One region of the Salinarimonas sp. NSM genome, then DNA from elsewhere that is predicted to be linked to it. Evidence: predicted binding sites of a transcription regulator. Region 1 holds the regulator's gene; each other region holds the start of a gene.
What was found. The regulator HrcA, encoded in region 1, represses chaperone genes, less so after heat shock. The targets are predictions, from matches to a motif close to GTTAGCACTCNCNNNNNGNGAGTGCTAAC.
Positions count from the first base shown of each region.

Region 1 (9,887 bases):
CTCGCCGCGTCGCCCGGCGGAGCCTCCGCGAGCGGCTCGTCCTTCGACGCGACCTACGGCATCTGGCTCGCCGGCTTCCCGATCGGCGAGGCGGACGTGACCTCCTCCTCCGACGGGCGGCGCTACGAGATCTCGGTCCAGGCGCGGCTCGTCGGGCTCGCGGGGCTGATCACCGACGGGCGCGGCGCGGCCACCGCGACCGGGCGCGTCGACGGCGAGCGGGTGACGCCGGCGAGCTTCGCGGTCAACTCGGCCTCGAGCCGCGCGAGCCGCACCGTGCGCATGGGCCTCTCCGGCGGCGCGGTCGCGGCCGTGGAGATCCTGCCGCCGCTCCCGGAGCACCCCGATCGCGTGCCGGTGCGCGCCGCACATCGGCGCGGCGTCGTCGATCCGGTGAGCGCCTTCCTGTTTCCGGCGCGCGGGCGCCTCGCGGCGACCGACCCGGGCCAGTGCGAGCGCACCATCCCCGTCTTCGACGGCGCCTCGCGCTTCGACATCGTGCTGAGCTACGGCGGCACGCGCGATCTCGACAAGCCGGGCTACTCCGGCCCGGTGCTGATCTGCAAGGCCCGCTTCCGGGCGGTCTCGGGCCATCGCGACGGCAAGGAGGCGGTGCGCTTCATGGAGGACAACCGCGACATGGCCGTGTGGCTCGCACCGGTCGAGGCGGGCGGCGTGCTGCTGCCGATGCGAATCGAGGTGCGCACGCAGATCGGCATGAGCATCATCGAGGCCTCGCGGGTGTCGATCGACGGCGGCGGCGTGGCGCGCGGCGCCTCCAACTGACGGGACCGCGCCGATCCGCCGCTTGCGCGCGGGCGGGGGGCGGGTCACATAATCGGGTATGCAGCACGCCATCCCCGATCGAATGCGATGACAGGCGACAGCCCATCCCGCACGGACCTCATCGGCCGCCCGCTCGGCCAGCCTCTCGGCCAGACGTTCGGCCAAGCGCAGGCGCTCGCGGAGCTCAACGAGCGCTCGCGCGAGATCTTCCGCCAGATCGTCGAGAGCTACCTCGCCACCGGCGAGCCGGTCGGCTCGCGCAACATCTCGAAGCTCCTGCACGCGCCGCTGTCGCCGGCCTCCGTGCGCAACGTCATGGCCGACCTCGAGCAGGCCGGCCTGATCTTCGCGCCGCACACGTCGGCCGGGCGGCTTCCGACCGAGACGGGCCTGCGCTTCTTCGTCGACGCCATGCTGGAGCTCGGCGACCTGTCGCTCGAGGAGCGCGGCAACATCGAGGCGCAGATGCGCGCCGCCGCCCAGGCGCGCGACTTCGAGAGCGCGCTGGCGGAGGCCTCCGCCATGCTGTCGGGCCTCTCGCGCGGGGCGGGCGTCGTGGTCACCTCGAAGCAGGACCCGCGGCTCAAGCACATCGAGTTCGTGCGCCTCGATCCCGCCCGCGCCCTCGTCGTGCTGGTCTCGGAGGACGGCTCCGTCGAGAACCGCCTCCTCGACCTGCCGCCGGGTCTGCCCGCCTCGGCGTTGACCGAGGCCGCGAACTTCCTCAACGCCCGCATCCGCGGCAAGACGCTCGCCGAGGTCCGCGACGAGACCCGCGCCCTGCGCGAGGCCATGGAGCGCGAGCTCGACGCGCTCACCGCGCGGCTGATCGAGGCGGGCGTGGCGCTGCCGACGGAGGGCGCCGTCGAGCGCCACCTGATCGTGCGCGGCCAGGCGAACCTGCTCGCCGACCTGCAGGCGCTCGAGGACCTCGAGCGCATCCGCCTGCTGTTCGAGGACCTCGAGACCCAGACCGACGTGATCGACCTCCTCGGCCGCGCCGAGGCGGGGGAGGGCGTGCGAATCTTCATCGGCTCGGAGAACAAGCTCTTCTCCCTGTCGGGCTCCTCCCTCGTCGCAGCCCCCTTCCGCGACGGCGGCCAGAAGATCGTCGGCGTGCTGGGCGTCATCGGCCCGACTCGGCTCAACTACGCACGTATCGTGCCGATGGTGGACTACACGGCCAAGGTGCTCTCGCGGATGCTGGAGGGCAGCGGGAGGTGACCCGTGCGGCGGCCGCGCCGAGTTGAACCCACACCCCTCTTTCCGCTATTGCTCCGAGGAGCGGCGGGTCCACCGCGCGCGAAACGGATGACGCGATGAACAAGATCGAGCGGCCGGGCGGCGAGGCCGAGGTCGAATACCTGGATTCGAGCTTTCGCGTGGTGAAGCCGGGGACCTTCGTGCGCTGCGGCGTCACCGGCGAGGCGATCCCGCTCGAGCGGCTGCGCTACTGGAGCGTCCCTCGCCAGGAGGCCTACGCGAGCCCCCAGGCGGCGCTGGTGCGCCTCGGCTACGCGAAGGACGCGCCCCCGGCGCAGGTCTAGGCCGACGTCGCGACGCGCAGGCGCGCGGCGAGCAGCGCCCCCACGCCCTCTACGTCCTCGAACCGTGCCGCGACCGGCAGCGCGAGGAGCCCCTCCAGCGCCGGCAGGCGCGCTGCGTCCTTCTCGGTCGTGACGGGGACGAGCCCGCGGGTCCGTGCGTGCGCGAGGAGCGCCTCCGCCTCGCCACGCCGATAGACGTGGTGGTCGGGCAGGGCGACGCGCTCGACGACGCTCGCGCCGCAATCCTCGAGCGTCCGGAAGAACTTATCCGGCCGGCCGATGCCGGCGAAGGCGAGGACGCGCGTGCCGTCGAGCCGGTCGGCCAGCGCGGGCTCCGGCGCGAGGCGCGCCTGGAAGACCGGCTTGCCGCGGGCGCGGGCCTCCTCGGCCAGCCGCGCGCCGGGCGCGCCGCGTCCCATCAGCACGAGGGCGTCGACCCGCGGCCATTGCGCGCGAAGCGGCGCGCGCAGCGGCCCCGCGGGCAGGCACAGCCCGTTACCGACCCCGGTCTCGCCGTCCACGACGGCGAAGGCGAGGTCCTTGGCGAGCGTGGGGTTCTGCAGGCCGTCGTCCATGACGATCACGTCGGCCCCCGTCTCGGCGGCCATCGCGGCGCCGGCGACGCGGTCGCGCGAGACGATCGTCGGCCGGGCGCGGGCGAGCAGAAGCGCCTCGTCGCCCACCACGCGATGGTCGTGGCGGGCGGGATCGACGAGGAGCGGCGTGCGCGCCCGCCCGCCGTGGCCGCGCGTCAGGAAGGCCGCGGCGAGGCCGCTCTGCGCGAGGAGCGCCGCGAGCGCCAGGGCGGTGGGCGTCTTGCCGGCGCCGCCGGCGGTGAAGTTACCCACGCAGATCACGGGGAGCGCGGCGCGCGCGCCGGGACGGGCGATCCGCCGAGCGGCGACGGCACCGTACACGGCGCCGGCGGGCGCCAGCAGGCGGGCGCGGAGGCTCGGCGTCGCCGCCGTCCAGAAGCCCGGCGCCCGCATCAGCCGGACGAGCCCGCGCGCAGATCGACGAGGAAGGGATCGATCGCCCGGATCGTGCGCTCGAGCGCGCCGCCCAGCGCGTCCACGGCCACCGTGCCGGCGCGGCCCATCGTGCGCATCCGCCCCGGGTCCGAGAGGAGCTGGGCCAGAGCGGCGGCGAGCGCGCGGGCGTCCTCGACCGGCAGCGCGCCGCGGGCGCGGTCGATCGCGGCATAGACGTCAGTGAAGTTGTGGACGTGCGGCCCGTGCAGGATCGCCGCGCCGAGCTTCGCCGGCTCGATCGGGTTCTGCCCACCGTGCGGTATGAGCGAGCCGCCCATGAACACGACGGGCGCGAGCCGGTAGAACAGGCCGAGCTCGCCGATCGTGTCGGCGACGTAGAGGTCGACGGACCGGTCGGGCTGCATCCCGTCCGCCCGCCGCACGGCGACGAGGCCCGATTCGAGCGCGGTGGCGGCGATGTCCGGCCCGCGATCGGGATGGCGCGGGGCGATGATGGTCAGGAGGCTCGGATAGCGCCTGGCGAGCGCACGATGCACCGCGATCGCCGCCTCCTCCTCGCCCGGGTGGGTCGATGCCGCCATCCAGATCGGGCGCCCGGCGGTGAGCGCCTGGAGGCTCGCCACCGTGCGCGGATCGGCGGGCGGTGCCGGTGAATCGAACTTGAGGTTCCCCGCCACCGCGACCCGCGGCGCGCCGAGCCGCGCCAGGCGCTCCGCGTCGGCCTGCGTCTGCGCGAGGCAGAAGGCGAAGCGCGACAGGATCGCCTCCGCCGCCACCGGCGCACGCATCCAGCGCCGGAAGGAGCGCTCGGAGAGCCGGCCGTTGACGAGGACGAGGGGAATGCCGCGCCGGTCGAGCGCGTGGACGAAGTTCGGCCACAGCTCCGATTCGGCGAACAGCGCCAGATCCGGCCGCCAATGGTCGAGGAACCGCTTGACGTAGAGCGGCACGTCGAGGGGCACGAACTGGTGTATCGCGCCCGGCGGCAGGCGTCGCGCCACGAGCTGCGCCGAGGTGCGCGTGCCCGACGTCACGAGCACGGTGATGCCGCGGCGCGTCAGCCGCTCGACCAGAGGCAGGATGGCCAGCGTCTCGCCGATGGAGGCGCCGTGCAGCCACGCGAGCGGACCTTCGGGCCGCGAGCGGCCCGGATGGCCGCGGCGCTCGCCGAGCCGCGCCGGGTCCTCCTTGCCCTTGCCGCGCCGCCACAGCAGGAGCCCGGCGGCGGCGGGGGTGAGGAGCGACACGCCGAGGCGATAGCCCGCGAGCAGCCGGGAGCCGCGCTTCATGCGCCGCCTCCCGAGGGCGCGGCGCGCAGGTCGCATCCCGGGTCCGTCGCGCCGATGAGCGCATAGGCGCGCGCATGCACGCCGTCGAGGCCCGCCTCCACCGCCCGGCGTGCGGCCTCGATCGCGTCCGGCCCGGCGTCGCGCGCGACGAAGACCGGATCGCCGATGACGATCGCCCCGCGCCCGAAGGGCAGGCCGAGCGCCGCGCGATCCCAGCTGTCGAAGACCTTGCGCCGGCTCGTCACCACGGCCACGGGCACGATCGGCCGGCCGGAGAGCCGCGCGAGCGTGACGATGCCCTCGCCGGCGCGGCGGGCGATCTTGGGGACGTCGGCGGTCATCACCACGCTCTCGCCGCCCGCGAGCGCGCGCAGCATGGCGCGCATGGCCTGCGCGCCGCCCTTCTCGCGCACCCGCCCGCGTCCGCGATCGCCGGAGCCGCGGATCGGGCGCACGCCCAGATGCTCGAGCGCGATGGCGTTGAGCTCGCCGTCGCCTGAGCGCGAGACGAGGCAGGCGGTGGGGTCCTGCGGGCGCCGGGCGAGGTGCACGAGGAAGTGCTGGCCGTGCCACATCGCCGCGATCACGGGCATCAGCGGCCCGACGCGATCGTGCGCGTCCGGCGGATCCATCGTGAAGCGGTTGGTCAGGCGCACGAGCCCGAGGTAGCGCGCGAAGGCGTAGCCCGCCGCGGCTTGGACACGCGGATGCCTGCCGATGCGCTTGAGGAGGGACATGCCCGTTACTTTTCTCGGCCGGCCCGTGGTTCAGCCGACCGGCGGCTCGAGCAGGCGATGCAGATGGACGATGAAGTACCGCATATGGGCGTTGTCGACGGTCGCCTGAGCCTTCGCCTTCCAGGCGGCGAAGGCCGTTGCATAATTGGGGTAGATGCCGACGATGTCGAGCGCGTCGAGGTCGCGGAAGCGGACGTGCTCGGGGTCGTCCAGCTCGCCGCCGAAGACCAGGTGGAGGAGCTGCTCGCCCTTGTGGGCGGCGGGCTGCGCCGCGGTTTGAGCGGGCGTGGGTGCGCGGGTGTCGATCTCGGTCATGCTGCTCTCGTTGCGCTCGGGGCTCGCGCGTCGCGGTCGCCCGGAAGCACGGGGCGGGCCGCGAAGCGCGGGCTCAGCCCGCGGCGGCCGGCCGCCGCGTGTCGGTATCGTCGCTCGTCATGGCCTCAACGAGGCGCGGATGCAAGGCGCGCGAGGCCGCGACGAGAACCCCGTGCACCGGCTCCGGCCGATTGTAGACCGGCGCGACGCCCGTCGGGTCCGACAGCGTGCCGCCCGCCTCCGCGAGAACGAGATCGGCGGCCGCGAGATCCCAGTCGCGTGCGTTCGCGGTCACGAGGGCGAGGTCGTGCTCGCCTGACGCGACGCGCGCGATCCGCAGCGCGAGGGAGGGCACCTTGGTGACGGCGCCGAAGGGGCCGCTGCGGCGCGCGAGCGCGTCCACCATGGGCTTGGGACCGGCCACGTTTGCGCCCGCCAGCGCCTCGCGGACGCCCGTGGCGATCGGCGTGCCGTTGAGCCGCGCGCCGGCGCCGGCCTGCGCCTCGTAGAAGCCCTCCCGGGCCGGGGCGTGGACGACGCCGAGCGTCGGCGCGCCGTCGACGAGCAGCGCGATCGCCACCGACCAGTCCGGAATGCCGTTCAGGAACGCGCGGGTGCCGTCGATCGGGTCGACGATCCAGACGAGGCGCCTGTCGAGCCGCGCCGGATCGTCGCGCGTCTCCTCGGAGAGCCAGCCGGCCTCCGGCAGGATCTGCGACAGCCGCACCTTGAGGAAGGCGTCGACGGAGACGTCCGCCTCGGTCACAGGCGATCCGCCGGCCTTGTTCCAGACCCGCGCGGTGGTCTTGTCGCCCTCGCGGAACCAGCCGCGGGCGATCTCGCCCGCCTCGCGGGCGGCCTCCTCCAGGGCGGAGGCGAGATCGGCGCGTGTCTGTGGGGAAAGGGGCATCGAGGTCTCGTCCGCGGCGGCCGCGACGGCACGTCCGCTCATCGACGAAGGTAGGGACGCGGCGGGGCGGACGCAAGCTCGGCGGCCGCCGTGGCCGGGTCGATGCCGCGATTTTCCACAAACCTCGCAAGCATTCGTTCAGCATCGCCCGGATTGAGCGTCTTTTAACCGAAAAGCTTAAGCCCGCGAACGCGAAGCATCCGCATGATCGGCTCATGGATCGAGCGGCGATCATCCAAGAACAAGCCGCCGGCCACCCAACGCTGACAGGGCGTCGAGCATGATGGCGGACAGATCAAACGCGGCCGGAGCCGTCCCGATGGACGGCTCCGGCTTTCTCGAGACGGACGAGAGCGCCTGCGACACGCTGGGCCTGTGCGTGCCTCCGGGCCGCCTCGCCGGTCTCGCGATGCGCATCGCCGAGCGCGGGGCGGACGAGCCCGCCGGTGCGCCGGCCTTCGAGATCGCGGCGATCGCCCGCACGGGCGAGATCGCGACCGTGCTCGGCCGCTTCGACGAGGAGGAGATCGTCGCCGTGTGGCGTCGGCTCGGCCAGGAGAGCGGCCTGCCGCTCATGATCCAGAACCCCGACGGCAGCCTCGCCGCGCCCTATCCGCAGATCGGGCCGCTCGCGCTCGGCGAGGTTCGCCAGCGCCGCCGCCACGGGCTCCTGTCCGGGCGCCGGCCGCGCTTTCTCACCCGCCGCAAGACCGGGCGCCCGACGGCGCGCCCGCTCGTCTTCCGCGAGCGCGAGATCGTCGAGGGCCGCGGCTGACGCCGGCCGCGGCGACGCGTCAGGCGTCCTGGTTGCGCATGTGCCGGGCTAGTGCCCGAACCTTGGGCAGCAGGACGGCGTCGAGCGCGCGATCCGGCACCGTCTCCGCCCAAGCCCGCTCGAAGCAGGCGAGCCAGCCCTCGATCTCGGCGGTGCCGATCGGGGCGTGGAGGTGCCGCCGGCGCAGCATCGGCGGCCCGCGCCGCTCGACGTAGAGCGGCGGCCCCCCGAGCCAGCCCGTGAGGTAGAGACGGAGCGTCTCCTCGCTGCCCTCGAGCGATTCGGGATGGATCGCGCGGCAGGCCGCGGCCTCCGGCAGCACGTCCATCAGCGCGTAGAAGCGCGCCGCGAGCGCGGCGACCGCCGGGGCACCGCCGATGGCGTCGTAGAGAGTCTCGGGCTTGGAGCAGGCCTTGGAGGAGGCCTTGGAGGAGGCTTCGGGGGAGGGCTCGGTGGCGGGCTGGGACATCGAAAGGGCATCGGCTCGGCTGCGTCGGGCCTCTTCCTAGTCCGTTCGACGGGGCGCGTCGCGTCGGGTGAGACACGAACATCGTGGACGAAACGGCAGCGCCCCACGCCGGCCCCCCATGCGCCGCCCCACCTTGATTCCTCCACCCGCGGCTGCGACATGGAAGCCGTGCCGCGCCGGCGCCGACACGCACCAGAGATTGCTCGATGACCGCTCCGCTCTCCCTGTCCAAGGACAAGATCCGCATCCTCCTGCTCGAGAACGTCAACGACAGCGCCGTCGCGCTGCTCGAGGCCGCGGGCTACGCCTCGATCACGCGGCTGAAGACGGCGCTCGACGGGGAATCGCTGAAGGAGGCGGTGAAGGGCGTCCACATCCTCGGCATCCGATCGCGCACGCAGCTGACGCGCGAGATCTTCGAGGCCGCGGACCGGCTGATCGCGGTCGGGTGCTTCTCGGTGGGCACGAACCAGGTCGACCTCGACGCCGCCCGCCTGCGGGGCGTGCCCGTGTTCAACGCGCCGTTCTCGAACACCCGCTCGGTGGCGGAGCTGACGCTGGCCGAGGTCGTCATGCTGATGCGCAGGGCCGTGCCGCGCTCCAACGCCGCCCACGAGGGCGGGTGGGACAAGTCCGCCACCGACAGCCACGAGGTGCGCGGAAAGTGCCTCGGCATCGTCGGCTACGGCAACATCGGCTCGCAGCTCTCGACGCTGGCCGAGAGCTTCGGCATGCGGGTGATGTACTACGACCGCACCGAGAAGCTGCGCCACGGCAACACCGAGCCGGTCGACACGCTCCAGGAGCTGCTCGCGAAGGCGGACGTGGTCACGCTGCACGTGCCGGAGACGCCCGAGACCGAGGGCATGATCGGCGCGCGCGAGATCCGCGCCATGAAGCCGGGCGCCTACCTCATCAACAATTCCCGCGGCACGGTGGTCGACATCGACGCGCTCGCCGCGGCGCTCCGGGACGGGCACCTGCGCGGCGCCGCCGTCGACGTCTTCCCCAAGGAGCCGGGCTCGAACAACGAGCCCTTCGAGAGCCCGCTCCAGGGCATCGACAACGTCATCCTCACGCCGCACGTGGGCGGCTCGACGGTCGAGGCGCAGGAGCGCATCGGCGTCGAGGTGGCGCGCAAGCTCGTCGAGTATTCCGACGTCGGCGCGACGGTGGGCGCGGTCAACTTCCCGCAGGCCCAGCTGCCCGGGCGCGCCCGGGGCACGCGCTACATCCACGTCCACCAGAACGTGCCGGGCATCCTCTCGCGGCTCATCGGCGTGTTCGCCGACCGCGGCATCAACATCGCGAGCCAGTATCTCCAGACCGACGGCGAGATCGGCTACGTGGTGGTGGAGGTGGACGGGGTGCCCGCCGACAGCCGCGAGATCCTCTCCGCGCTGCGGGCGCTCGAAGGCACCATCCGCGCGCGCATCCTCTACATGCGGCAATAAGGCCACAGCGACAGAGGAAAACACTCCGCCCCCATGGCGGCGCTTGCGGTGCGGTAAGCGATCCTTAAGGACGTTCCTTAACCATGCGGGTGCTCGCGATTCACGCGGGCGCGTGCCATCGCTCTCCCGGGTCCGTCCTCCATGCTCGCGCGTCTCCTCCTCGTGCTCACGATCGGCGCCCTCGCGGCGTGCAACACCGCCACGACGGCGGATGGGCCCGCGCGGGGGGACTGGGTGTCCCCCGCGGTGCTCGCGCAGGCGGTCTCGCTCGACGGCACCACCGCCTGGTACACGGGCTACAGGGACGACGAGCCCTTCGACATCCCGCTCGTGAACCGCTCGCTGATGCGCCCCGAGCTGATGCGCCAGCAGGTCTCCTACACGGGCGGCGAGGCGCCGGGCACGATCGTCGTCGATATCGACGGGCGCTTCCTCTACCTCGTGGAGGAGGGCGGCAAGGCGATGCGCTACGGCATCGGGGTCGGCCGCAACGGCTTCTCCTGGCGCGGCGCGGCGCGCGTCGGCCGCAAGGGCGTCTGGCCCGGCTGGGGCCCCACCGACAACATGCTGCGCATCAATCCCGACCTGCCGACCTACATGGAAGGCGGCCTCG
Region 1 covers NZ_JBQTCJ010000043.1:8,459-18,345, forward strand. The annotation lists gene ACTZWW_RS15365 (DUF3108 domain-containing protein) at 1-786, shown strand, start outside; gene hrcA (heat-inducible transcriptional repressor HrcA) at 874-2,010, shown strand; gene ACTZWW_RS15375 (DUF2093 domain-containing protein) at 2,106-2,333, shown strand; gene lpxK (tetraacyldisaccharide 4'-kinase) at 2,330-3,322, opposite strand; gene ACTZWW_RS15385 (3-deoxy-D-manno-octulosonic acid transferase) at 3,322-4,614, opposite strand; gene ACTZWW_RS15390 (lysophospholipid acyltransferase family protein) at 4,611-5,351, opposite strand; gene ACTZWW_RS15395 (DUF4170 domain-containing protein) at 5,382-5,666, opposite strand; gene ACTZWW_RS15400 (3'(2'),5'-bisphosphate nucleotidase CysQ) at 5,740-6,576, opposite strand; gene ACTZWW_RS15405 (DUF6101 family protein) at 6,896-7,351, shown strand; gene ACTZWW_RS15410 (group II truncated hemoglobin) at 7,371-7,820, opposite strand; gene serA (phosphoglycerate dehydrogenase) at 8,027-9,274, shown strand; gene ACTZWW_RS15420 (L,D-transpeptidase) at 9,416-9,887, shown strand, end outside.

Region 2 (9,887 bases), on a different contig from region 1:
CGCCGGCTCGTCGCGGGGACGTAGCCGGCGACGACGAATTCCTGACGCGCCGAGCATTTGGTCTTGCGCCAGTCCTCGCCGCGGCCCGAGCGATACGGCCGGTCGGCGCGCTTTGAGATCACGCCCTCGAGGCCGATCCGACAGGCGTGGCGTACCATGGCCTCGCCATCCGCAGCGATGTGCTCCGACAGGCGCACCCGCCCGCCCGCCGGCGCGTCGTCGAGGAGGAGCGCGAGCAGGCGCTTGCGCTCGGCGAGCGGCACGCCGCCGAGATCGACGCCGTCGAGATGGAGGAGATCGAAGGCCTGGTAGACGATCGCCGACGTGTCGCCGGACTTCAGCGCCGCCTGCAGCGCGCCGAAGTCGGACACGCCGCGCGCGTTCTCCACCACGGCCTCGCCGTCGATCAGCGCGGTGCCGAGGCCGAGCCCCGCCAGCGCTTCCGCGAGCGGGCCGAATCTCCGCGTCCAGTCGAGGCCCTTGCGGGTGAGGAGCGCGACCTCCTCCCGTTCGATGCGGGCCTGGAGGCGGTAGCCGTCGAACTTGATCTCGTGGAGCCATTGCGCGCCAGAGGGCGCCTTCTCGGAGAGGGTCGCGAGGCAGGGCGGGACGAAGACGGGGAGCGCGCCCGGCTTCGCGCCGGGGAGGTCGGCGTGGGAGGGCGGCGCCGTCCGCGTGGGCGACCGGCCGGAGGTCTCGCGCACCGGAGGCTTCTTCGCCGTAGGCTTCGCCTTCGGGTCCGCGAGCTTCGTGTCCCAGTCGGCGCGGCGCACGTCGCCGGCCTTCAGGTCGGCGATGGTGCGCCCCGAGACGACCGAGGTCTCCTCCTCGGCCAGGATGTCGCCCGTCCCCGCGGGGCGGGCGGCCTCGTCGTCGGACTTGATCAGGAGCCAGTTCTCCTTCGAGCTCGCGCGGCGCTCCTTGCCCGCGCCGGTGCGCACCAGATGCCAGCGCCCGCCGAGCCGCGCGCCGCGAAGCGTGAAGGTGAGGCGCCCGCGCTCCATGCCGGCCCGCGGGTCGCCCTCCGGCTCCCAGACGCCCTCGTCCCATACGATCATCGCGCCGCCGCCGTAGGAGCCCTCCGGGATCAGGCCCTCGAAGGTGAGGTAGTCGAGCGGGTGGTCCTCGGTGCGGACGGCGAGGCGTCTGTCGCCGGCGACGAGGCTCGGGCCGCGGGTCACCGCCCAGGAGAGCAGCACGCCGTCGAGCTCGAGCCGCAGGTCGTAGTGCAGCCGTCGTGCCGCGTGCTTCTGCACGCAGAAGCGCAGCCCCGCGCGCCCGCTGCGGGCGGCGGCGCGGCCGCTCGGCTCCGGCGTAGCGGCGAAGTCGCGCTTGTCGCGATAGCGCCCGAGTGGATCGTCGCCGACGCGAATGGCTTCGCGAGCGGCCTCGGCGATGCGGCGTGCCATCGGGGCCCCCCGCTCAGCTCGCCTTGCGCTGCTTCGCCGCCGGCTTGCGCGCCGAGGTGCGGGCGCCCTGCGTCTCGCCCGAGGCGCTCGCCTTCGAGGCCGAAGCCTTCGAGGCAGAAGCCTTGGACGTCGAGGCCTTGGACGTCGAAGCCTTGGACGTCGAAGCCTTGGACGTCGAAGCCTTGGAGGAAGCCTTGGAGGAAGCCTTCGAGGCCGACGCCTTGGGCGCCGTCGCCTTCGTCCGCCCCGGCGAACCCTTCCGCGTGGGTTCGCCGTCCTCCTCCGCCGCGAGCGAGCGCTTGAGCGCGTCCATCAGGTTGACGACGTTCGAGGGCGGCTGTGCCTTCGGCCGCGGCGCGTCGGCGGCGCCCGCCTGCTTGGCGCGGATCATCTCGACGAGCGCGTTCTCGTAGCGATCCTCGAAGGTCTCGGGCTCGAAATGCCCGGTCTTGGTCTCGACGATGTGGAGCGCGAGGTCCTTGACCTCGTCGGGATAGTCGACGTCCGGAATGTCCTCGAACACCTCCTCCTCGCCGCGGATCTCGTAGGCGTAGTGCAACGTCGTGCCCATCAGCCCGTCGTCCAGGGCCTCGAGCAGGATCAACCGCTCGCGCCGCGCCATCACGATCCGCCCGATCGCGACCATGCCCTTCTCGCGGACGGCATCGCGGATCACGGCGAAGGCCTCCTGCGCCACCTTGTCGTCGGGGACGAGGTAGTAGGGGCTGTCGAGGTAGCGCTCGTCCACCTCCTCGCGCGGAACGAAGGTCTCGATGTCGATCGTGTGCGTCGACTCGAGCTTGAGGGCGTCGATCTCCTCGTCCTCGACCTGGACGTACGCGTTCTTGCCGACCTTGTAGCCCTTGACCTGATCCTCGGGCTCCACCGGGTCGCCGGTCTCGGCATCGACGTAGACCCGCTTCACGCGATTGCCGGTCTCGCGGTTCAGGGTGTTGAAGCGCACCTTCGAGGACGACGTCGCCGCGGGGAAGAGCGCCACGGCGCAGGAAACAAGCGAAAGCTTCAAGTAACCTTTCCAGATCGCGCGCGCGGCCATGAGGTGATCTCCAGATCTCGACCCGCATTCGCGAGTCGAGACGACTCGGGCGCGGAGTCGATCGACTCGCCAGGCGACTCGAACGTGATTCGCCGCGAGTCGTTCCGGGGGTGCGAAGACTCTCGCATGTCAAGAAGAAACTCGTCTCCGCCCGAGCGAGGGGAGCCGGTCAGATCCGCCAGAGGCGCGACGCGTAGTCGATGACGAAGCGGTCCGGCTGCGCCCCCACGGCGGCCATGGCGCGCAGGATGACGTCGTCGGAGGGCAGGCGCATCAGGGGCACGGCGCGGGCGAGGGCCTCGACCGGCGCCTTGTCGTCGAACAGCGCCCGGAAGCGCGCCTCGTCGATCAGCGGCGCCAGCGAGGCGATCACGCCGCCGCGGATCACGACGCCGCCCGTCGCCGAGAAGACGATGCCCATGTCGCCCGCGAATCGCGCGAGATGCTTGAGGAAGGCCGCGACCGTGGCGCGGGCGTGCGCGCTCTCTCCGGAGACCGCCTGGGCGGCGACGCGAGGCGGGTCGCTCTCGACGGCGGCCGGGTCGAGCCCGAAGTCCGGCGCCATCGCCTTGTGCAGACGCACCAGCCCCGGCCCGGAGAGGATCGCCTCGGAGGTGATGCGGCCGAAATGCCGCTCGAGTCGCGGGAAGACGCGGTAGTCCTCCTCGTCGAGCGGCCCGAAGCCGACGTGCCCCGCCTCTCCCGGCAGCGGCGCGGCGCGCCCGGCGACGGTGACGAGCGCGGCCATGCCGAGCCCCGTCCCCGGCCCCAGCACGAGCTTGGGGCCGCCGCCGGGCGGGACGGGCGGCCCGATCGGGATCGCGTCCTGCGGCTCGAGCACGGCGAGCGCCAGAGCGGCCGCCTCGAAGTCGTTCAGAAGCAACCCTTGAGCGAGGCCGAAATGGCGCGCGAGATCCGCGCCGTCGAAGGTCCACTGCGCGTTCGTCAGCCGCGCCTCGCGACCGAGCACCGGCCCGGCCGCACACAGGACGAGGCTCCGCGCCCCCGAGGGCGTCGCCGCGATCGCCTGCTCCACCGCCTCCCACGCGGTCGGCGTCTCCTTCGTGCGCAGCCGGCACACGGGAACGAGCGGCGCGCCCGGCGCCTCGGCGAGCGAGAAGCGGGCGTTCGTGCCGCCGACGTCGGCGACGAGGAGGGGATGGGGGAACGAAGTCATGACCTCTCAACGCGCGAGGGGCGGAAGGGGTGTCCTCGACCGTGATAGGCGACGGGAGCGGGCTGGGGCAACAGTCGGGGCGGCTCGGGACGGACCGTCGTCGATCAAGGGCGCCGACCGCCACCTCCCCTCCGCGGCCCCCGCGGGGGAGGCAGGGTGGCTAGAACGGGCGGGCGGCGAGCCAGCTCGCGGGGACGAAGGCCTCGAAGGCAGCGGTGAGGCCGAGCCCCAGGCCGGCGATCAGGCCGATCGCCAGGAGGCCCACCGTCACGCCCGCGCCGACGAAGGCGCCGTCGCGCTCGATCATGCCGAAACCCATCAGCACGATCGCGATCGCCGGCGGCGTGTTGCCGACCACGGGGATCGGCAGCGCCATGATCGCGGCGAGGACGAGGATCAGCACGCCGAGCGGTCGGCGGGCGCGCAGACGCGTGAAGGAGATCGCCCGCGGGCGCGACCAGCGCTCGATCCGCCGCAGCTTCGGTGTCGTCCAGGCGACGACCCGCTGGAGGAAGGCGGTACGCACCGTCCGGCGCGCGAGCCGGCGCGGCATCCACAGCGATCGCCGCAGCGCCAGGAACTGGAGGGCCACGAGCACGATCAGCGCCGCCGCCAGGGTGGAGAAGCCCGGCGGCGTCGGGATCAGCATCGGCGCCGCGAACAGGATCAGCAGCACGCCGAAGGAGCGCGCCCGCAGCCGCGTGACGATCTCGCCTAGGGTGAGCGTCTCGGACGTCTCGTTCTCGACGAGGCGCTCGAGGATCTCTGAGGTGCGCTGCACGGGACCGGCCGGGGGTGCGAGTTCGAGCGCCCCTCAGATAGGAGTGCGCCCGCCCGCACGCCAGCCTGTCAATGCAGCGTCACGATCCCCCCCACCGCCTTGAACTCCGCGGGGCGGATCAGCGCCTGGTGCGCCACCGTCACCGAGTGGAGCGGACCCTCGAGCTCGCGCCGCCAGAAGGCGAGGAAATCGTTGAGCTCCGGGAAGGTCGGGGCGAGGTCCCAGTCCTGCCAGACGTAGGTCTGGAGGATGCCGGGATGGTCGGGCAGGCGATACAGGATGTGGGCCGTGGTCAGGCCGTAGCCTTCGAGCTGCTTCGCGAACGCGGTCGACGCCATGCGGGGGCCTCCGAGCGTGTGACGGCACTCGCCGGCTCGCCCAGGTGGCACTCCCGACGCGAACGCCGGCCCGTCGATGATGCCACAGAGGGCGGCGGTTGCAAGCCGCAAAAAAGAATTGCCATGCGATCTCAATATATTGGCAGCGTTAGTTCTCGAGTGCTGCCACGTTGCGAGAGTGCTCTGCTAGCACTCCGGACAAGCGAGTGCCAAAATTTTCGCGACCCCCTCTTGAAGCGCGGCCGTGGCCGAATTACCTCCGCGCTCGGGCGGGGGCGGCGCGACATCCGCGCGCACCCGCCGCGTGAGGATCATGACGATCTCGCATCATTCGGAGACTGAGAAGCCATGAAGTTCCGTCCCCTGCACGACCGGGTGGTCGTTCGCCGCATCGAGGCCGACACCAAGACGGCCGGCGGCATCATCATCCCCGACACCGCCAAGGAGAAGCCCCAGCAGGGCGAGGTGGTGGCGGTCGGCCCGGGCGCCCGCGACGAGAAGGGCGAGCTGGTCGCGCTCGAGGTGAAGGCCGGCGACCGCGTGCTCTTCGGCAAGTGGTCGGGCACCGAGGTGCGCATCGACGGCGAGGACCTCCTGATCATGAAGGAGTCCGACATCATGGGCGTGCTCGACGCCGCCGAGGCGGCGCGCAAGGCCGCCTGATCCCCCCGAACATCAACGTCATGTCTCTTTCGGAGTGACGACAAATGGCTGCCAAGGACGTCAAGTTTTCCGCCGACGCGCGCGAGAAGATGCTGCGCGGCGTCGACATCCTCGCCGACGCGGTGAAGGTCACGCTCGGCCCGAAGGGCCGCAACGTCGTGATCGAGAAGTCGTTCGGCGCGCCCAGGATCACCAAGGACGGCGTCACCGTCGCCAAGGAGATCGAGCTTTCCGACAAGTTCGAGAACATGGGCGCCCAGATGGTGCGCGAGGTCGCGTCCAAGACCAACGACCTCGCCGGTGACGGCACCACGACCGCGACCGTGCTCGCCCAGGCCATCGTGAAGGAGGGTGCCAAGTCCGTCGCCGCCGGCATGAACCCGATGGACCTCAAGCGCGGCATCGACATGGCCGTCGAGGCGATCGTGGCCGACCTCAAGAAGAACGCCCGCAAGATCGCCAACAACGACGAGATCGCCCAGGTCGGCACGATCTCGGCCAACGGCGACGCCGAGATCGGCCGCTTCCTCGCGGAAGCCATGGCCAAGGTCGGCAACGAGGGCGTGATCACGGTGGAAGAGGCCAAGAGCCTCGAGACCGAGCTCGACATCGTCGAGGGCATGCAGTTCGACCGCGGCTACCTCTCGCCCTACTTCGTCACCAACGCCGAGAAGATGCGCGTCGAGCTCGAGGACGCCTACGTCCTCATCCACGAGAAGAAGCTCTCGAATCTCCAGGAGCTGCTCCCGGTCCTCGAGGCGGTCGTCCAGTCGGGCAAGCCGCTCGTCATCATCGCCGAGGACGTCGAGGGCGAGGCGCTCGCCACGCTCGTGGTCAACAAGCTGCGCGGCGGCCTCAAGATCGCGGCCGTCAAGGCGCCGGGCTTCGGTGATCGCCGCAAGGCCATGCTCCAGGACATCGCCATCCTCACCGGCGGCACGGCGATCAGCGAGGACCTCGGCATCAAGCTCGAGAGCGTCACGCTGAACATGCTCGGCCGCGCCAAGAAGGTCGTGATCGAGAAGGAGAACACCACCATCGTCGACGGGGCCGGCTCCAAGGCCGACATCGAGGCGCGCGTCACGCAGATCAAGGCGCAGATCGAGGAGACCACCTCGGACTACGACCGCGAGAAGCTCCAGGAGCGTCTCGCCAAGCTCGCCGGCGGCGTCGCGGTGATCCGCGTCGGCGGCGCGACCGAGGTCGAGGTGAAGGAGCGCAAGGATCGCGTCGACGATGCGATGCACGCCACCAAGGCCGCGGTCGAGGAGGGCATCCTTCCGGGCGGCGGCGTCGCGCTGCTGCGCGCAGTCAAGGCGCTGGCGAGCCTCACGCCCGCCAACGACGACCAGAAGACCGGCATCGAGATCGTGCGCCGCGCGATCCAGGCACCGGCCCGCCAGATCGCGCTCAACGCGGGCGAGGACGGCTCTGTCATCGTCGGCAAGGTGCTGGAGAACGCGGACTACGGCTTCGGCTTCAACGCCCAGACGAGCGCCTACGGCGACATGTTCTCCTTCGGCGTGATCGACCCGGCGAAGGTCGTGCGCACGGCGCTGCAGGACGCCGCCTCCGTGGCCGGCCTCCTCGTCACCACCGAGGCGATGATCGCCGAGAAGCCCAAGAAGGCCGCCCCGGCCCCCGGCGGCGCGCCGGACATGGACTTCTGAGGTCGCGCACGGTTCGATCGTGCACGGAAACGAGGAGGGGCCGTCCGCGGGAGCGGGCGGCCCCTTCTTCCATTCTTCACCGGCAGACCGATCGTCAGGCGGCGTTGCCGCCGCCGTTGCGGCGCGCCATGAACTGATCGAACTCGGCGCGGTCCTTGGCCTGGCGCAGCTCGTCGAGGAACGACATGAACGCGTCGCGCTCCTCCTCGAGGCGCTTGAGGGTCTCGGCGCGATAGCTGTCGAAGGCGGCGTTGCCCGTCGCGCCAGACACCGCGTGCCGGTTCCGCCGGCCCCAGCCCTTGCATGCCATCCGCTTGCTCCCGATCATGTAGAGAAGAAGGCCCAGGCCGATGGGCCAGAAGACGATGAACCCCGCCACGATGGCGGCGATCCAGGCGCCTTTTCCGCGTTCGTCGAGCCAGTCGCGACAGCGGACGATCCAATCCGTCGCCGAGCTCATGCTCATGGTCGTGGTCTGCATAGCGCACCTTTCGATGTGAATGTTATTCACATTCACATAAATGGACGCGGGCCCGCGAACTGTCAAGCCGGGAGGCGCGAACTTCGTGGAGGACCGCGACGGTCAGGGAATGAGGCCGAGGCCGCGCAGGTAGATGGCGGTGCCGCTCTCCAGCATCTCCTCGGCGGAGTAGGGCGCGCGTGATCCCGGGCGGCCTCGTCCGAACAGCTCGACGACGCCGTGGCTGAAGGCCCAGATGTGGTTCGCGACCATGCCCGCCGGCGGGCGCTTCGCCGCGGGCAGATGCGCGGAGAGCCGCTCGGCCGACAGGCGCAGGACGGCCATCGCCCGGTCCGCCATTCGGTTCAGCTGGGCATTGGCGGAGATCGCGACGCCCGATTCGAACATGGCGATGTAGTAGCCCGGGTTCGCCCGCGCGAAGTCGAGATAGGCGTTACCCGCCGCCGTGAAGGCCTTCAGCGGGGCGCTCTCGCCGCCCTCGGTGGCGCGCTCGAGCCGCTCGGCGAAGAGGGTGAAGCCCTGGAGCGCCACCGCCTCGATCAGCTCCTCGCGCCCGGCGAAATGCCGGTATGGCGCCGCCGGGCTCACCCCCGCCGCGCGCGCCGCCTCCGCCATGGTGAAGCCGAGCGGGCCCTTCTCCTCGATGAGCACCCGCGCGGCCTCGACCAGCGCCTCGCGCAGGTTGCCGTGGTGATAGGTCTTGCGCCGCCCGGCCTCGGGCGGCTCGTGCGGCTCGGTGTCCATCGCACCGACGTAGAGCCTGCCGGTCTCCGCGGCAAGCCGGCGACGCCGGCCGTCCTCGGCCGGTCTCGCGCACGGCGGGGCGGCACTCTTCTTCGTTCCACACGCCATGCCGTGCTGCGGCGCGAGAGCCTCTCGACCGGCCGTCATCGGCGTGATACGGACCCACGCCAACTCAGGGCCGCGGGCGCGCGACGCGCCGCGCTGCCGTTCCCGCCGCGAGGGAGTTGGATCCATGGCCCGATTGATCGAAGACCGACTGACCGAGGGCCTGACCTTCGACGACGTCCTGCTGCGCCCAGCCCATTCCGAGGTGCTGCCCTCCCAGGTGGACGTGCGCACCCGGCTCACCAGCCAGATTCGCCTCAACCTGCCGATCGTCGCCTCGGCGATGGACACGGTCACCGAGGGCCGGATGGCGATCGCCATGGCCCAGATGGGCGGTATCGGCGTCATCCACCGCAACCTCGAGCCCGACGAGCAGGCCAAGCAGGTCCGTCTCGTCAAGAAGTACGAATCGGGCATGGTGATGGACCCGATCACCATCCACCCCGACGAGACGCTGGCGGACGCGCTCGAGCTGATGAAGCGCAACCACATCTCCGGCATCCCGGTGGTGGAGCGTGGCCCCTCCGGCCGCAAGGGTAAGCTCGTCGGCATCCTCACGAACCGGGACGTGCGATTCGCCGACCGCATGGACCAGCCGGTCTCCGAGCTGATGACGAAGGACCGGCTGATCACCGTCCGCGAGGACGTCTCCCAGGACGAGGCGCGCCGGCTGCTGCACCAGTTCCGCATCGAGAAGCTGCTCGTCGTCGACGACCATTATCGCTGCACCGGGCTGATCACGGTCAAAGACATCGAGAAGCAGGTCGCCTTCCCCGACGCCGCGAAGGACGCGCAGGGGCGCCTCCTCTGCGCGGCGGCGACGACGACGGGCGACGCCGGCTTCGAGCGCTCCGAGCGGCTCGTCGAGGCGGGCTGCGACGTCATCGTGGTCGACACCGCCCACGGCCACTCGGCGGGCGTGCTCGCCTCCGTCTCGCGGGTGAAGACGCTCTCGAACCACGTCCAGGTCATCGCCGGCAACGTGGCGACCTACGACGGCGCGCGCGCCCTGATCGACGCGGGCGCAGACGCGGTGAAGGTCGGCATCGGGCCGGGCTCGATCTGCACGACGCGCATCGTCGCGGGCGTCGGCGTGCCCCAGCTCACGGCGGTGATGGACGCGGTGCGCGCCGCCGAGAGCACCAGGACGCCCGTCATCGCCGACGGCGGCATCAAGTTCTCCGGAGACGTCGCCAAGGCGCTGGCGGCGGGCGCCTCCACCGTGATGGTCGGCTCGCTGCTCGCAGGCACCGAGGAGGCGCCCGGGGAGGTGTTCCTCTACCAGGGCCGTTCCTACAAGGCCTATCGCGGCATGGGCTCGGTCGGTGCCATGGCGCGCGGCTCGGCGGACCGCTACTTCCAGCAGGACATCAAGGACCAGATGAAGCTCGTGCCCGAGGGCATCGAGGGTCAGGTGCCCTACAAGGGGCCGGTCTACGCGGTGGTCCACCAGCTCGCCGGC
Region 2 covers NZ_JBQTCJ010000012.1:18,002-27,888, forward strand. The annotation lists gene ligD (DNA ligase D) at 1-1,409, opposite strand, end outside; gene ku (non-homologous end joining protein Ku) at 1,423-2,466, opposite strand; gene ACTZWW_RS06975 (glucokinase) at 2,636-3,643, opposite strand; gene ACTZWW_RS06980 (exopolysaccharide biosynthesis protein) at 3,804-4,424, opposite strand; gene ACTZWW_RS06985 (usg protein) at 4,493-4,762, opposite strand; gene groES (co-chaperone GroES) at 5,111-5,425, shown strand; gene groL (chaperonin GroEL) at 5,470-7,095, shown strand; gene ACTZWW_RS07000 (DUF2852 domain-containing protein) at 7,190-7,576, opposite strand; gene ACTZWW_RS07005 (TetR/AcrR family transcriptional regulator) at 7,679-8,320, opposite strand; gene guaB (IMP dehydrogenase) at 8,553-9,887, shown strand, end outside.
Region 2: a site for HrcA is predicted at 4,948-4,976, ahead of groES (co-chaperone GroES). Genes of this name have one in related genera too.

Region 3 (9,887 bases), on a different contig from region 1:
GCGCCTCGCCGAGCGGCAGGTCGACGGCGGCGGCATGGATGCCGACGCCGGCGACCATCGCCAGCAGCCAGGCGGCGGGGAGCGTGAAGGCCCGCCCGAAGCGCGCCGAGATCAGGCCGACAGCCAGCAGCGCGGCGAGGTGATCGATGCCGATGATCGGATGGCCGAAGCCGGAGAGCAGGCCCTCCGTGAACGTCGCGGGCGTGGTGCCGCCCATCGGATGGTGGGCGAGCGCCGGCGTCGCGGCGAGGAGGCCCGCGGCGATCAGCAGGATACGGGTCTTCGGCGTGCTTCGTCCGGTCATGTCGCTCTCCGTCGGCGCCGGCGGCGCTCGTGCTTCTCGCTTCCACGGAGAGACGCGGCCGGCGGCGGATGCCGATCGACCGGCGAACTCCCCGGCGCACCCCGGCCGGAAAGCCCATGAAAGCCTGCGACGGCAGGTCTCCTGGCTCGCGGGTCGCGGCCCTTGTCGCTCAGCCTTCCCGGGACGGACCCAGTGGACTATGAGAGCGACGGGCTCTCCGCTCACAGTTGCGGGGGCAGCTGCGGTGTCTCACCGCATTCCCTTTTCACCCCGTCGCCGGGGCACCGTCGCCACCATGATTAGCCGTCGCGCCCTCGAACTTCAACGGCCTCGCGCATGACCCCGGAGAAGCCCTTACGGGGCGCCTTGCCCCGCTCGACCTTCGTCCTGGGCGGCGCGCGCTCCGGCAAGAGCCGGCACGCCGAGGCGCTGGTCGAGGCCTGCGCGCCGCCGTGGGTCTACGTGGCGACCGCGCAGGCCTTCGATTCGGAGATGGAGGCGCGCATCGCCGAGCACCGCGCCCGCCGGCCGCAGGGCTGGATCACGCGCGACGCGCCGCTCGACCTGCCGGAGGCGATCCGCGAGGGGCCGGCGGGGGCGCCGATCCTGGTCGACTGCCTGACCCTGTGGGTGACGAACCTGATCCTCGCCGAGCGCGACGTCGCCGCGGCCGGCACGGCGCTCGAGGCCGCCTGCCGGGGCGCGCCGGGGCCGGTCGTGCTCGTGTCGAACGAGGTCGGGCTCGGCATCGTCCCCGACAACGCGCTGGCCCGGCGCTTCCGCGACGAGGCGGGCCGCCTGCACCAGCGGCTCGCCGCCGCGGCGGACGCCGTGACGTTCATGGTGGCGGGCCTGCCGATGCGGGTGAAGTGAGGAGCGGGCGCCGAGCCGTGCGCTGCGCCCCGGCCCGAACAGAGAGAGGCCCCCGGGTCTCCCCGGGGGCCTCCTGATCATCCTCGCGCGGTGCGGGAGGGGCGCCGGGCTCAGAAGCCCATGTCGCCCATGCCACCCATGCCACCCATGCCGCCGCCGCCACCGCCGCCGCCGGCGGACTCGCGCTTGGGCGCCTCGGCGATCATCGCCTCGGTGGTGATCAGCAGGCCCGCCACGGAGGCGGCGTCCTGGAGGGCGGTGCGCACGACCTTGGCCGGGTCGACGATGCCGGCCTGCAGCATGTCGACGTACTCCTCGGTCTGGGCGTTGAAGCCGTAGGTCTCGGAGGCGTTGTCCTGGATCCGGCCGACGACGATCGAGCCCTCGACGCCGGAGTTCTCGGCGATCTGGCGGATCGGCTGCTCGAGCGCGCGCAGCACGATCTTGATGCCGGCGCGGATGTCCGGGTTGTCGGAGGTGAGCTTCTCGACCGCCTTCTTGGCGCGCAGCAGCGCGGTGCCGCCGCCGGGGACGATGCCTTCCTCGACCGCCGCGCGGGTGGCGTTCAGCGCGTCGTCGACGCGGTCCTTCTTCTCCTTGACCTCGACCTCGGTGGCGCCGCCGACGCGGATGACGGCCACGCCGCCCGCGAGCTTGGCGAGACGCTCCTGGAGCTTCTCACGGTCGTAGTCCGAGGAGGTCTCCTCGATCTGCGCCTTGATCTGCTGGACGCGGGCCTCGATGTCGTCCTTCGAGCCGGCGCCGTCGATGATCGTGGTGTTCTCCTTCTCGATGCGCACGCGCTTGGCGCGGCCGAGCATGTCGAGCGTCACGTTCTCGAGCTTGATGCCGAGGTCCTCGGAGACGGCGGTGCCGCCCGTGAGGATGGCGATGTCCTCGAGCATCGCCTTGCGGCGGTCGCCGAAGCCCGGGGCCTTGACGGCCGCGACCTTGAGGCCGCCGCGCAGCTTGTTGACGACGAGCGTGGCGAGCGCCTCGCCCTCGATGTCCTCGGCGACGATCAGCAGCGGCTTGCCCGACTGCACGACCGACTCGAGGATCGGCAGCATCGCCTGGAGCGAGGAGAGCTTCTTCTCGTGGATGAGGATGTAGGGATCGTCGAGCTCGGCGATCATCTTCTCCGCATTCGTGATGAAGTACGGGGAGAGATAGCCGCGGTCGAACTGCATGCCCTCGACGATGTCGACCTCGGTCTCGGCGGTCTTCGCCTCCTCGACCGTGATGACGCCCTCGTTGCCGACCTTCTGCATCGCGTTGGCGATCATCTCGCCGATCAGCGCGTCGCCGTTGGCGGAGATGGTGCCGACCTGGGCGACCTCGCCGGTCGAGGCGACCTTCCGGGCGCGGGCCTGGATGTCCGCGACGGCCGCGGCGGTCGCCATGTCGACGCCGCGCTTGAGGTCCATCGGGTTCATGCCCGCGGCCACCGCCTTGGCGCCCTCCTTGACGATCGACTGGGCGAGAACGGTCGCGGTCGTCGTGCCGTCGCCGGCGAGGTCGTTGGTCTTCGAGGCCACCTCGCGCACCATCTGGGCGCCCATGTTCTCGAACTTGTCGGCGAGCTCGATCTCCTTGGCGACGGTGACGCCGTCCTTGGTGATGCGGGGCGCGCCGAACGACTTCTCGATGACGACGTTGCGGCCCTTCGGGCCGAGCGTCACCTTCACCGCGTCGGCGAGGATGTCGACGCCGCGCAGCATGCGCTCGCGGGCGTCGGCCGAGAATTTCACTTCCTTGGCTGCCATGTGCTCATTTTCCTTGCATGTGCGGCCCTCGGGGCCGGCGCGGAGGCCGGCGCGCGGCGAGGGTCGATCGTTCGGACGGAGTCGACGCGGGTGCCGTCCGCTTACGCGGCGACGACGCCCATGATGTCGCTCTCCTTCATGATCAGGAGATCCTGACCGTCGATGCGCACCTCGGTGCCGGACCACTTGCCGAACAGCACGCGGTCGCCGGCCTTGACGTCCAGCGGCTGGACCTTGCCGGTCTCGTCGCGGGCGCCCGGACCGACCGCCACGATCTCGCCCTCCTGGGGCTTCTCCTTGGCGGTGTCGGGGATGATGATCCCGCCCTTCGTCTTCTCCTCCGCCTCGATACGGCGGACGACGACGCGGTCGTGCAGGGGACGGAAGTTCATGGGGTGGCGTCCTCTATGCAGGCGGGGCGCGGTCGGATAGAACACGCCCGCCGTCAGGGTTGCTCGTGGCTGTTAGCACTCACGCGAAGGGAGTGCCAAAGCATGCCCGCGAGATAGGCGGGATGGGGCGTGCTGTCAAGGACGACGCGCCTATCGCCGCGTCGCCACCACCGCCCCGGCCACGATCAGCCCCGCGCCGGCGAGCGTCGCCCAGCCCGGCACCTCCCCGAACAGCACGAGCCCCAGGGCCGCCGCCCAGACCAGCGCCGTGTAGTCGATCGGCGCGATGCGCGCGGCCTCCGCCGAGCGGAAGGCGCGCGCCAGCAGGAGGTGGCCGCCGACGCCGAGCGTGCCGACGAGGCAGAACAGGAGGGCGAGGTCGCCCGTGAGCGGTTCCCAGACGTAGACCGCGGGGCCCGCGAGCACGAGGGCGGGGAACAGGTGCTGGAGCGCCACGATCGTGACGACCCCGTCGATGCGCGCCCTCGCACGCACCAGCACCATGGCGAGCGCGTAGAACACGGCCGCGGCGAGCCCGGCCGCGACGCCGAGCGGATCGAGCGTCACGCCGGACGCGAAACCGCGAGAGAAGCCTCGAGAGAGGCTTTCCTGGCCGAACACGATCACCAGCATGCCGGCGAAGCCGATGGCGAGCGCCGCGAGCGCGCGGGCGCCGACCCGCTCCTTCAGGATCAGCGCGCCGAACAGCGCCATGAAGCCCGGCGCGAGGAACGACAGCGCCGTCGCCTCCGCGAGCGGCAGCCGGGAGAGGGCGGTGAAGAAGCTCAGGCCCGTCGCCACGACGAGGAGCCCGCGCACGAAATTGATCCGCAGCGTCTCCAGGGTGGGCACCCGCGGGCGTGTCCACGCCACGACCGCCGCGATCGCGAACGCCCCGAAGGCGAAGCGCAGGAACGTCACCTGCACGACCGGCAGGCTCGCGGTCGCGAGCTTCACGGCGGCGTCCATGCCCGACAGGAGCCCGATGCCGAGCACCGCGTCGCGGATCGCGCGGGGGAGGGAGGCGGGGGCCGCGTCGAGGGCCGTGGGGGAGGGCATGGGGAGCGGGGTCCGGTTCGGGGAGACGACGTTCTCGCACGCGCCGGGCCGACGCGGTAGGCCTGCGCGGCCGCTCACGCGGCGATCATTCGCCGCCACCGCTCCGGCGTTATCCCGTAGGCCGCCTTGAACCGCCGGGTCATGTGGCTCTGGTCGGCGAAGCCGGCGGCGAGCGCGGCTTGTGCCAGTGCGGCCTACGCCGGCGCGGTGCCGGCGCGTATCGCGGCGCGGGCTTGCTCCACGCTGGTGGGGGCTGACCGCTCGGGGTGGACACGCCGACGGTGGGCGTGGTGGTCTGGCGGGACGGTGTCCCATCAGGTCTGTGCATTGTCCCTCGCCCCGCTCTTCGCCGCTCCGCCCCTCGTCCAGGTCCACGCCGTCGCGGCCATCGCCGCGCTCCTGCTGGGCGTCTTCCAGCTGCTCCGGCCGAAGGGCGGTGGCGGGCATCGCCTCGTCGGCTGGATCTGGATCTCGCTCATGCTGGTCGTGGCGATCTCGTCCTTCGGGTTCGTCTACGATCCACTGATCGGCCGCTTCTCGTGGATCCACGGCCTGTCGGCCTTCACCGTCGCCATGGTCGCGGTCGGCGCCTGGGAGGCGCGGCGGCACAGGGTGCAGGCGCACCGTACGACGATGCTGATGCTGTTCTGGTTCGCTCTCGTCGTCACCGGTGCCTTCACGCTGCTGCCGGGGCGCATCATGCACGCGGTCGTCTTCGGCGGTTGATCCCGCTTTCGCTCGGCGCGCTCACCCCACCCGCGTCAGCCGCCTGCGGTTGGCGCGCACGCGGCGGCGGTAGAGCCGCACCACGTCCTCGGCGGTGGCGGGGCCGCGGCCGGTGAGGGCGGCGCGGGCGACGAGGTACTGCGCGTCGGCGAGGGCGCCGAGCTTCTCGGGCACCATCAGGCCGGCCTCGCGCGCGGCGGGCAGCGCGCCCGTCGCCATGCCGAAGAGCCTCAGGCCGATGACCGCCTGCGATTCGAGCCCGAGCCGCGTCGAGGCGAGCCAGAGGTCGAGCCACGGGCGCTGGAGGCGTGCGAAGGAGGCGAGGGCGGTGCGGGTCATCGATCGGCCTCTCGGGGGAGCGCGCCGGCGGGCGCGCGGCTTTCCTCAACCCGCGGGGGGCGAGTCTGGTTCTGCCGTCGCGAAGCCTAGCCGTTCCCGCGCCGTCGCGCGAGGCTCATCCGAGCCGGTGTCCCATGCGCCCGGCGAGGTCCTGGATGTACTGCCAGGCCGTGCGCCCCGAGCGCGCGCCGCGCGTCGTCGCCCATTCGAGCGCCTCGCGCCGAACGGCCTCGGGATCGGCCGTCTGGAGCCCGAGCGCGTCGCGATAGCCGAAGACCATGGCGAGGTACTCGTCCTGCGAGCACTTGTGGAAGCCGAGCCAGAGCCCGAACCGGTCCGACAGCGAGACCTTCTCCTCCACCGCCTCCCCGGGGTTGATGGCGGTCGCGCGCTCGTTGTCGACCATGTCGCGCGGCATCAGGTGGCGGCGGTTCGAGGTGGCGTAGAACAGCACGTTCTCGGGCCGCCCCTCGACGCCGCCCTCGAGAACGGCCTTGAGCGCCTTGTAGGACGTGTCGTCGGCGTCGAAGGAGAGGTCGTCGCAGAAGACGAGGAAGCGGTGCGCGTCGTCGCGCACGAGGTTCATCAGGTCGGGCAGGCTCTCGATGTCCTCCCGGTGGATCTCGACGAGCTTGAGCGGCTCGCGGCGTGTCATGCGACGCTCGTTCACCTCGGTGTGGACCGCCTTGACGAGGGAGGACTTGCCCATGCCGCGCGCGCCCCACAGGAGGGCGTTGTTCGCCGGCAGCCCGTCGGCGAAGCGCCGCGTGTTGTCGAGCAGCGTGTCGCGCACCCGGTCGATGCCGTGCAGCAGCGCGATCGGGACGCGGTTGACCTTCGCCACGGGTGCCAGGCGAGTGCGGTCGGGCTTCCAGACGAAGGCGTCCGCGGCCGTCGGGTCGAACGGCGCGGGCGCCGGCGGCGCGAGCCGCTCGAGCGCCTCCGCGATGCGACGGGTGAGGCTCGCGAGCTCTGGTAGGTCTGGCGTGTCGGTCGTCATCCGGATGCGCTCCCCTGGCGCGTTGCGCATCCGGTGCTTAGCCGAGCCCGGGAGCGGGTTCAATTCTCCCGCCCCCGCCGCGGCCGGCGGATCAGCGCTTGCGGAAGTGCAGGACGCCCCAGGAGAGCCAGCCGGAATCCGCCGCCTTCACCCAATTGTCGAGCCCCACCAGCATGCGATCGACGAAGGCGGCCGAGGATACGGCGACGATCTCGTCGTAGCGCGCGCGCAGCTCCTCGCCCACGCGCTCGTAGTGCCGGCGCAGGTTCGGCGTGCGGTCGTCGAGCGACAGCGTCTCGAAGCCGAGCCGCTCGGCGAGCGCGCGGTAGTGGCCGAAGGAGCCGAGGCTGCGCAGGTGGATGCGGTCGTAGACCGGCTGGAGCACGCCCTCGGGGACGTCGTCGGCCTGCATCGGGTCGGTGAAGACGAACTCGCCGCCCGGGCGCAGCACCCGCTTCACCTCCTCAAAGACCCTCTCGCGGTCGCCCGAGTGCAGGATCGCGTCCTGCGACCAGACCACGTCGCAGGAGGCGTCCGGGCGCGGGATGTCCTCGAAGGAGCCGTGCACGACGCTGACCAGCCGCGCGAGCCCCTGGCGGCGGTTGAGGAAGCGGTTGGTGTCGTTCTGCGCCTCCGAGATGTTGAGGCAGACGACGTCGCAGCCGTGCGCCTTGGCGAGATAGCGCGCCGAGCCGCCGTAGCCGGCGCCGATGTCCAGCACGCGGGTGCGCTCGGACAGGCTCGTCAGCCGCTCGGCCATGGCCTCGACGGTGCGCCGGCTGGCGGTGCGGATGTCGGCCGTCTCCTCGTACATGCCGACGTGGATGTCCTCGCCGCCCCAGATGTTGAAGTAGAAATTGTCCGCCTCCGGGCTGTCGTAATAGTCCTCGGTGATCCGGCTCACCGACTTCTCCGCCGCGGACGAGATCGCCGTCGGCGTCGGTGGCGCGTCGGCGCGCAGGAAGGCCTTCTCGGCGACGTGGATGAGGAAGTCCGGCTCGGTGTCCTCGAACGTCTCCTGGAAGTCGCCGTAGGTGCGGATGCGCTGGAAGCCGGCTTCCTCCATCAGGCGGCGCGTGTAGGCCTTGCGCAGCGGGAACATGTTGAGCGTGTACTCGGACGCGTCCGGGAAGGTGTACTTGAAGCGCGCCAGCCCGTCGTCGACGTATTCCGGCTCGGCGCTGACCTTGTCGCCGCAATAGTAGAACTTGTGCTTCGTCGAGAACCCCTGATCGAGGATGGCGTCGTAGTTGCGCTGGTCGAGGATCAGGATGCCGTCGTGCTTGAGCGCGGCGTAGAACTCCGCCAATGCCCGACGCCGGTCGCCCTCGTCGTGGATGTGGGTGAAGGAGTTGCCCAGGCAGATGATGGCGTCGTACTTTCCCTGGATGTCGCGGTTGAGCCAGCGCCAGTCCGCCTGGACGAGCTTGGGGATCATGTCGCGGGCCCTGGCGTTCTCGAAGGCCTGCGCCAGCATCGCGGCCGAGCCGTCGACGGAGGTGACGTCGAAGCCGGCCTGCGCGAGGCGCACGGAGTGGAAGCCGGTGCCGCAGGCGACGTCGAGGATCTTGTGCTTGCCGCGCGAGCGCAGCACGTCGATGAAGAAGTCGCCCTCGCTCTCGGCGCGCGCCTCCCAGTCGATCAGCTCGTCCCACTTCTCGACGAAGCTCTTCACGTACTCGGCCTTGTAGTGGCCGGTCTCGCGCTTGGCGATCGGGTCGTCGCCGTAGAGCTGCTCGTCGGGGACGATGTCCGCGTTGCCGAGCATGCGGGCTGCCGTCGTGCGGGCGTTCATGGCGTCTTCCTTCCGTCGTCGTTCTTCGAGCGGTCGTTCTCGGGGCGGCCGAGATCCACCGCGCCCGCTGCTGCGGACGCGGCCGGACGGCCGTTTGGGGAACGCGGCGTCTGCCGCGCATCGGCGGGTGCGCGTGGCGGCCGGAACGGGCCGATCGAGGCGGGCGACGTGGCCGCGGCGAAGCCACGGACACACTGGTAGGACGACCTCGAGGGAGCCGCCGGACGGCGCCCGCTCGACGGGGCGGCGCGAACCACGCGCTGGACGGATAGGACACTACGCCGCTTCACAGGAATTGTCAGGCTTACATCTGCGATTTCTTTGTGCTATGAGGGACGATCACACAGAATTTGTCGCGCCGCAGCGAAGTCGAGCGCGGAGACGCGCCTTGTGGCGCCGAGGCTGCCGCGAATCCATTACAGAGCAAGCGCTGAAGGAGACTTCGCGCGTTCTCTGCGGATAGCCTGGGGCCGTGATGCGAAGCCGGCGAAAGCGCTTGCCCGGTGCGGCTCTTCTGCGGCATGCGGAGCGTGTTTTCCGGCTCGCGCCGCCCGGCGCGGGCGTCCCCGCGGCCGGGCGCCTGCGACCCGCGCGCGCGGGTCGCGACCCGTCCACCGCGGCGCGGCGCTCGCGAATTGCTTTCGTGCGCTCGGTCGCTATAGTCCGCGCCGCTTTCCGACCTCGTCGAGCGGATGCGTCCCTCCGATCAGCGCCGCCGGCGCGGGCCGCGCCGCGCGCTTCCGAAATGGAGCCAGCGTGCCATGAGTGAACCCAACGTCTTCCTGCAGCTCGTCCCCTTCATCCTCATTTTCGTCATCATGTGGTTCCTGATCATTCGCCCGCAGCAGAAGCGGGTGAAGGCGCATCAGGAGATGGTGAAGGCGCTGCGCCGCGGGGACCAGATCGTCACCTCCGGCGGCATCGTGGGCAAGATCTCCAAGGTCGTCGACGACGCCGAGATCGAGGTCGAGATCGCCGAGGGCGTGCGGGTTCGCATCGTGCGCGGGATGGTGACCGAGGTCCGCTCGAAGAGCGAGCCGGTGAAGATCGACAAGTGAGCGTCGATTCGGCCCGCTGAGGCCGGGCGCCCGGGACCGCCCGTGGGTCCATGCGTCGGCTTCGGGCCTCGGGCGCGAGAGGAAGGTTCGTTCGGGAATGTTGCGCTTCAAGACCTCGACCACGATCGCCATCCTGGCGGCGGTCGCCTTCGGCATGCTGCTGGCCATGCCGAACCTGCTGTCGCAGAGCCAGCGGGACGCGCTCGCGGCGGCGACGCCGAGCTTCGTGCCTTCCTTCCTCGTGCCGACCCAGGGCATCGTGCTCGGGCTCGACCTCCAGGGCGGATCGCACGTCCTGCTCGAGGTGGATGTCGAGGAGCTGATGCGCCGCGAGGCGCAGAACCTGCGCGACCAGGTCCGCCAGACCCTGCGCGAGACCCGCACGCCGCTGGAGGGCGGCATCCAGACGACGACGCAGGGCGTCAGCGTGCGGGTGCCGGACGACGCGGCGCGCGCCCAGCTGCTGCCGCTCTTGGAGGAGCTCGAGGTCCCGCTCGAGAACGCCGCCATCGGCCAGGCGGGCACGGCCGTCGTCGTCACGGAGGGGCCGGGCGGGCTGATCAGCGCGAGCTTCA
Region 3 covers NZ_JBQTCJ010000009.1:72,773-82,659, forward strand. The annotation lists gene ACTZWW_RS05935 (HupE/UreJ family protein) at 1-304, opposite strand, end outside; cobalamin riboswitch at 419-608, opposite strand; gene cobU (bifunctional adenosylcobinamide kinase/adenosylcobinamide-phosphate guanylyltransferase) at 641-1,177, shown strand; gene groL (chaperonin GroEL) at 1,288-2,943, opposite strand; gene groES (co-chaperone GroES) at 3,045-3,335, opposite strand; gene ACTZWW_RS05955 (DMT family transporter) at 3,486-4,394, opposite strand; gene ACTZWW_RS05960 (helix-turn-helix transcriptional regulator) at 4,469-4,582, opposite strand; gene ACTZWW_RS05965 (DUF2306 domain-containing protein) at 4,722-5,120, shown strand; gene ACTZWW_RS05970 (hypothetical protein) at 5,142-5,459, opposite strand; gene ACTZWW_RS05975 (ATP-binding protein) at 5,575-6,459, opposite strand; gene ACTZWW_RS05980 (glycine/sarcosine N-methyltransferase) at 6,551-8,254, opposite strand; gene yajC (preprotein translocase subunit YajC) at 9,016-9,312, shown strand; gene secD (protein translocase subunit SecD) at 9,410-9,887, shown strand, end outside.
Region 3: a site for HrcA is predicted at 3,407-3,435, ahead of groES (co-chaperone GroES). Genes of this name have one in related genera too.